One region of the Mesorhizobium sp. IMUNJ 23232 genome, then DNA from elsewhere that is predicted to be linked to it. Evidence: predicted binding sites of a transcription regulator. Region 1 holds the regulator's gene; the other holds the start of a gene.
What was found. Region 1 encodes PhoB, which activates phosphate uptake and scavenging genes when phosphate is short. Its sites were predicted from a motif close to TGTCATNNANCTGTCAT; they were not measured.

Region 1 (3,404 bases):
GGACGAATTCCATGCGACGGCATTGGCGAAATCCTCGGGCGGTACCAGATTGGCGACCAGCGAAGCGGCGGCCGGGCCGAAGAAGGCGCGCGCAACGCCGAACATGGCTAGCACCGCGAAAACAGGCATGACGCTGTTCAATCCACGGAGCGTAAGCAAAAGCAGCGCCAGCGCGCATGCCGCCTCAAGCATTGCCGCCAGTCCCATGACAAAACGGCGCCCGAACCGGTCAGCAATAGCGCCGGTGACAAGCACGAGCAGCAGCGATGGGATGAACTGAACGATGCCGACAAGCCCGAGATCATAAGGATCTCTCGTCAGGTCGTAGACCTGCCAGCTTACAGCCACGGAAACGATCTGGGTCGAGAACGTCGCCAGGAAACGTGCCGACCAGAAGGCGAGGAACGGGCGGTGCCGGAAGGCAGCATAGCGCTGGCTTGCGGCTGTCGCGGTTTGAGAAGACATCGGGCTCGGTATGCGAGTGAAGGAACCGCGCTGTCCTTAGCGCGGTTCGCGGCCGTTATCGCCCCTAATTCGCGGCTGGACCAAGAAGAAGGCGGGCTCCCTCCGAGATTGGCGGATCGGCGGTGCGTCCTTCGAAGCCCGCCATGTCTTACCCCTCGGCCTTGAACGTTTCCGCTTCCTTGCGGATCTTTTCCCAATCGTTGCCGTGGCGCTTCAGAAGTTCGCGCGCCTGGCGTGGCGAGAGGTCGGTCGTTTCCGCCAGATGCTTAACCTCGAGTTCCTGGCCTGCCGCCAACTGGCCTTCTTGCTTCGCTGTCTTCGCCATCGGGTCTTCCTCCGTTGGCTGGTTCAACGCGCGGGTGGCAGAAAAGTCGCACGGCAATCTTTGCCAGGTCAAGAAGGGAGTCCCAAGCGCCGGACGATCATCCCGGAACTTCTTCTCGCACATGCGAGTTTCCGCTGGAGCGAATGGAGATTTTTCGATGATCAAATGGCTTGTCCGGCTCGGTCTGGCGGTGGTGGCGACACGGCTCGCCGCAAAATACATGGCGCCCGACGCTGAAGCCGAACCCGTTCCGGCAGATGCATCTTCAGGAAAGCCAAAAAGACGGAGGACAATGAAATGACCCGCTTCGGTTTGGCCGCCGCCGCGCTGGCCGGATATGTGGCCTATCGAATTGGCCGCCGGCTGGTCGAGGAAAACAGCAGCGAAGACAAGGCTGTCGCAAGGGCTACACGACGCCGGAAGGTCCATCGCGCTCCGCCGCCGCATATCGGCGTCGATGTCAGCGCCAAGACACCTGGCCAGAGCCGGCCACATTGATCTCGCTGAGACCGCCGAGGCGGTTAGTGTTCCGTCAGCGCTTCGTTGAGCAGGTCGAGGTCGACGTAGAAATACCGCACCAGGCAGCGCTGGACCTCTTCGGCGTCGAAGCCGTGACTTCTTAGATACGAAACCGATTCCTGGATGGCGCGCCGGTCGACGAGTTTTGTCTTGCGGTCGTCCTGGGCATCCATGAGGGCGTCCATCTCGGCGATGTTCCGATTCTTGGACAGGATTTGCATATGGTTTCCCGCAGGCTTCATGCCTGCCAAAGTATCGAATTAAGGATAACAAAACGCTAATGCCGGCCGGGAGCGCGCCGCGCACTGTCGGGGAAGAAGATTGCGCGAGAATGACGCCCGCCGCGAAACCGCGACGGGATGGGCAATCATTCTTCGCTTATGGAGTAGCCGGCGCCGCGCACGGTGCGGATGACGTCAGGCAGGCGGCCGGTGTTCACCGCCTTGCGCAGCCGTCCGACATGCACGTCGACGGTGCGCTCGTCGATGTAGATCGTCTCGCCCCAGACATTGTCGAGCAGTTGCCCGCGCGAGAATACCCGGCCGGGATGCCGCATCATGAATTCCAGCAGCCGGAACTCGGTCGGCCCAAGCCTGATCTCGCTCTTCTTGCGGTAGACCCGGTGCGATTCGCGGTCGAGCACGATGTCGCCGACCTTCAGCACCGAGGACAGCACCTCCGGCTTGGCGCGCCGCAGCAGCGCTTTCACCCGCGCCACGAATTCCGGCGTCGAGAACGGTTTTACCAGATAGTCGTCGGCGCCGGTGGCCAGCCCGCGCACCCGGTCGCTCTCCTCGCCGCGCGCCGTCAGCATGATGATAGGCAGCCGCTCGGTCTCCGGCCGCATCCTGAGCCGCCGACAGAGCTCGATGCCGGAGACGGCCGGCAGCATCCAGTCGAGCACCAGCAGGTCCGGCACGTTTTCCTGGAGCCGTATCTCAGCCTCGTCGCCGCGCATGACGACCTCGACCTGATAACCTTCCGATTCCAGATTGTAGCGGAGGAGGACGCCGAGCGGTTCTTCGTCCTCGACCACCATGACCTTCGGAGCGATCATCGCACCTCGCTTGAAATTATTCGGCGAGGACGGTCGTCGCCGTCTCGTCGAGTTTCGGGCGGTTCGCCGGAAGCTGCGAGCCGGTCAGCACATAATAGGCGTTTTCCGCAATGTTGGTCACGTGGTCGCCGATGCGCTCCAGATTCTTGGCGCAGAACAGCAGATGCGTGCAGGTGGTGATGTTGCGCGGGTCTTCCATCATGTAGGTCAGCAATTCGCGGAACACCGAAGTGTATTTGAGGTCGATCTTCTCGTCTTCGGCGCGCAGCCTGTCGAGTTCGTCCGGCTTGCGTCCGGTATAGGCGGCAATCACACCGCTGATCTGGGCGAGCACCAGCGTCGCCATGTCGTCGATGCCGTGCGACAGACCGCGCGGCGTGGCGCCCTCGCCGATCGCGCCAACGCGCTTGGCTACATTCTTGGCGAGATCGCCGATGCGCTCGAGGTCGCCGGCCATGCGGATGGCGCCCAACACGGCGCGCAAATCCTGCGCCATCGGCTGGCGCTTGGCGATCAAGGTGATAGCCCGGTCATCCAGCTCGCGCTGCTTGGCGTCCATGACGGTGTCTTCGGAAATGATCCGCTGCGCCGCTGCCGTGTCGGTGTGCAGCAGCGCCCGGATCGAATCGCCGACCATCGAGCTCGACAGATCGGCCATGTCGCGGATCAACTGGTCGATCTGTTCCAGATCCTCGTCGAACGAGGCAACGGTATGTTCGCGCATTCTCGTGTTCCTTGAGCCGGATCAGCCGAAGCGGCCGGTAATATAGTCCTGCGTGCGCTTGTCGTCGGGGTTGGTGAACATCTTGTCCGTCGCCCCTTCCTCGACCAGGTAGCCCAGATGGAACATGGCGGTGCGTTGCGACACGCGCGCCGCCTGCTGCATCGAGTGCGTCACGATGACGATCGTGTAGTTGGCGCGCAATTCGTCGATCAGCTCCTCCACCTTGGCGGTGGCGATCGGGTCGAGCGCCGAGCAGGGTTCGTCCATCAGGATGACTTCCGGCGACACGGCGATGGCGCGGGCGATGCAGAGGC
Region 2 (3,404 bases), on a different contig from region 1:
AGGAAAAGACGATGCCGAAATGCTCGGCGAGGAAAGCGCCCACCGGACCACGCCGGCCGAAGGTGAGGAGGAGAAGATAACCGGTGACCACCGGCGGCAGAATCAGCGGCAGGTGAACGATACCGTTGAGGATCGACTTGCCCCAGAACTCGCGCCGCGCCAGCGCGTAGGCGATGGCGATGCCGAACGGCAGCGCGACCACCGTCGCCCAGGTCGAAACCTTGATGGAGAGCCGGACCGCATTCCACTCATCCGGGCTGAGATGCAGCCACTCCATTCAATATCCCGTCGAAATCAGTTCGAGGCCGGCGGCACCAATACGGCAAAACCCTGTTCCTCGAAAAGCGCCTTGGCCTTGGCCGATTGCAGGCACTTCAGGAAGGCCGGCGTCTCGGCATCCTTGGATTCGGCGGTCTGCGCCACCGGATAGATGATCGGCGGATGCGAATCCTCCGGGAAGGTGCCGACGATCTTGACTTTTTTGTCGGCGGCCGCGTCGGTCTGGTAGACGATGCCGACCGGCGCCTCGCCGGTGGAGACCAGCGCCAATGCGGCGCGCGCATTCTCCGCCTGCGCCACCTTGCCCTCGACCGAGGCCCAGACGCCCAGCTTCTCCAGCGCGGCCTTGCCGTATTTGCCGGCCGGCACCGAATCGACATTGGCCATGGCGAGTTTTCCGTCGCCGACCAGTTTCGCCAAGTCGAAGTTCGGCGCGATCTCGGTGCTGGCGGTCGAATCGGCCGGCGCGACGAGCACGATGCGGTTGCCAAGCAACTGGACTTCGGTGTCCGTCCTAGTCAGCTTCTTCTCGGACAGGTATTTCATCCAGGCGAGGTCGGCCGAGATGAACACGTCGGCCGGCGCGCCCTCCTCGATCTGCTTGGCAAGCGCCGAACTGGCGGCATAGGAGATGGTCGCCTTCTCGCCGACATCGGCCTCGCAGGCGGTATTCACATTGTCGAGCGCGTTCTTGAGGCTGGCCGCCGCGAACACCGTCAGGCTTTCCGCCGCGAAGGCGGCGGGCGCCGCCGCCAGCATGAGCGCCGCAACCCCGGCGGCCGTCAGAAGCCGCATCTCTCCAGCCTTGAGTCCGGCCATGACAACCTCTCCTGTTCCCGGCGTACTGACGACATGCGGTTGTCGGACACGACAACCGATATATACAATCAAACATAACTCATGCCGTGAGCGCAACCCAAGAGAATATGAGACGCGACGATTTGATCGCCGCCGACCTGGCCCGCGCGTCCGGCAAGCGCGTCAAGAAAATATAACGCTATCCGCAGAGACCGGCAGGGAATGCAGCCCTGTATCGGGCCAACTCGCCGGTATAGTTAGTCGGCAAACTCTCGCGAGAAAAAATCGTTGTCCGGCTGTCACAATCAGTCGATACTCCCGTTCGCGAACCTCAACCCTTCGCCAACGAAGAACGGGAGCGAACGATGAAACTTTATGGCATGGCGGCCGCATTGGCTGCGACCCTTCTCTCCACTACCGCCTCCTGGGCCGTCACCGAAATCTCCTGGTGGCATGCCATGACTGGCGCCAACAACGAGGTCGTGGAAACGCTTTCCAAGGAATTCAACGAGAGCCAAAGCGACTACAAGATCACGCCGGTTTTCAAGGGCACCTATCCCGAGACGCTGAACGCCGGCATCGCCGCCTTCCGCGCCAAGCAGCCGCCGGCGATCATGCAGGTGTTCGACGCCGGCACCGGCACGATGATGGCCGCCGAAGGCGCCATCAAGCCAGTCGCCGAGATCCTGTCGATGGGCGGCACGCCGTTCGACAAGAGCCAGTACCTGCCGGGCATCGTCTCCTATTATTCGAAGCCCGACGGCACCATGCTGTCCTTCCCCTACAACTCGTCCTCGCCGATCCTCTATTACAACAAGGACATCTTCCAGAAGGCCGGCCTTGACGTCGACAACCCGCCGAAGACCTGGAATGAGGTCTGGGACGCCGCCAAGAAGATCAAGGCGAGCGGCGCCGCGCCCTGCGGCTTCACCTCGACCTGGCTGACCTGGATCCACACGGAAAACTTTGCCGCTTGGAACAATTACCAGTGGGGCACGCAGGAAAACGGCATTGCAGGCCCGAATGTCGAATTGAAGATCAATGCCGAGCCCTTCGTGAAACACTTCCAGGCGCTGGCCGATCTCGCCAAGGACGGGACCTTCAAATATGGCGGCCGCACCTCCGAGGCCAAGCAGATCTTCCTGGCCGGCGAATGCGGCATCTTCACCGAATCGTCGGGCGGTCTTGGCGACGTCGTGAAGTCCGGCATGAATTTCGGCACCGGCATGCTGCCCTACGACACCGAATCGCAGAACACCATTCCGGGCGGCGCTTCGCTCTGGGTGTTCGCCGGCAAGTCGGACGAGGAATACAAGGGCGTCGCGGCCTTCTTCAACTTCCTGTCCAAGACCGAGATTCAGGCCCGCCTGCACCAAGTGTCGGGCTATCTCCCGGTAACGATGGCGGCCTACGAAAAGTCCAAGGCCGACGGTTTCTACGAAAAGAACCCGGCGCGCGAAATCCCGATCAAGCAGATGATGGGCAAGGCGCCGACCGAGAATTCCAAGGGCGTCCGCCTGCCGAACCTGCCGCAGGTGCGCGACATCATGAACGAGGAGTATGAGAAGATGCTGGCCGGCGAGCAGACCGCCCAGCAGGCGCTCGACAACGCCGTGTCGCGCGGCAACGCGGCGATCAAGGAAGCGCTGGGGAATTGATGAGCGCGCTTTTACCCTCCCCCTTGCGGGGAGGGTCGGCGAGATCGTTCCGCGTGAGCGGATCGATTGAGACGGGGTGGGGGTTGATCATGTTTTCAGCCCTCACTCCAGTTTTCCCTGTCACATTTCGCCCTGTGATCGATCGTTACCCCAACCCCGATCCGCTATGCGGATCGACCCTACCCGCAAGGGGGAGGGTGGGAGCTGTGCCATGACCCCGCGCATCACGTTCCCCAACAAACTCCTGCCCTATCTCCTGCTGGCCCCGCAGCTCGCCATCACGCTGGTGTTCTTCTACTGGCCGGCCGGCCAGGCGCTGCAGCAGTCGATGCTTCGGGAAGACCCGTTCGGGCTCAAATCGAAATTCGTCTGGTTCGCCAATTTCGAAAAGGTCCTCGCCGATCCCAATTACCTGAACTCGCTGAAGGTGACCGTCATCTTCTCGGTGTCGACGGCCTTCGTCGCCATGTCGGTGGCGCTGCTGCTGGCGGTCATGGTCGACAAGGTGATCAAGGGCCGGGGTTTCTACCGCACGCTGATGATCTGGCCCTATGCGGTCGCACCGGCGATTGCCGGCATGCTCTGGCTGTTCCTGTTCAACCCATCGATCGGCACTCTGGCGGTCGGCCTGCGCTCAATCGGCATTCCGTGGGACCCGCTGCTCAACGG

Region 2: a site for PhoB is predicted at 1,364-1,380, ahead of ugpB (sn-glycerol-3-phosphate ABC transporter substrate-binding protein UgpB). Genes of this name have one in related genera too.

What each region holds. Positions count from the first base shown of each region.
Region 1 covers NZ_JBIRCY010000001.1:77,071-80,474, reverse strand. The annotation lists gene ACH196_RS00435 (MFS transporter) at 1-465, opposite strand, end outside; gene ACH196_RS00430 (hypothetical protein) at 614-1,219, opposite strand; gene ACH196_RS00425 (hypothetical protein) at 1,312-1,530, opposite strand; gene phoB (phosphate regulon transcriptional regulator PhoB) at 1,677-2,366, opposite strand; gene phoU (phosphate signaling complex protein PhoU) at 2,383-3,090, opposite strand; gene pstB (phosphate ABC transporter ATP-binding protein PstB) at 3,112-3,404, opposite strand, start outside.
Region 2 covers NZ_JBIRCY010000002.1:92,423-95,826, forward strand. The annotation lists gene modB (molybdate ABC transporter permease subunit) at 1-277, opposite strand, end outside; gene modA (molybdate ABC transporter substrate-binding protein) at 295-1,098, opposite strand; gene ugpB (sn-glycerol-3-phosphate ABC transporter substrate-binding protein UgpB) at 1,443-2,735, shown strand; gene ugpA (sn-glycerol-3-phosphate ABC transporter permease UgpA) at 2,947-3,404, shown strand, end outside.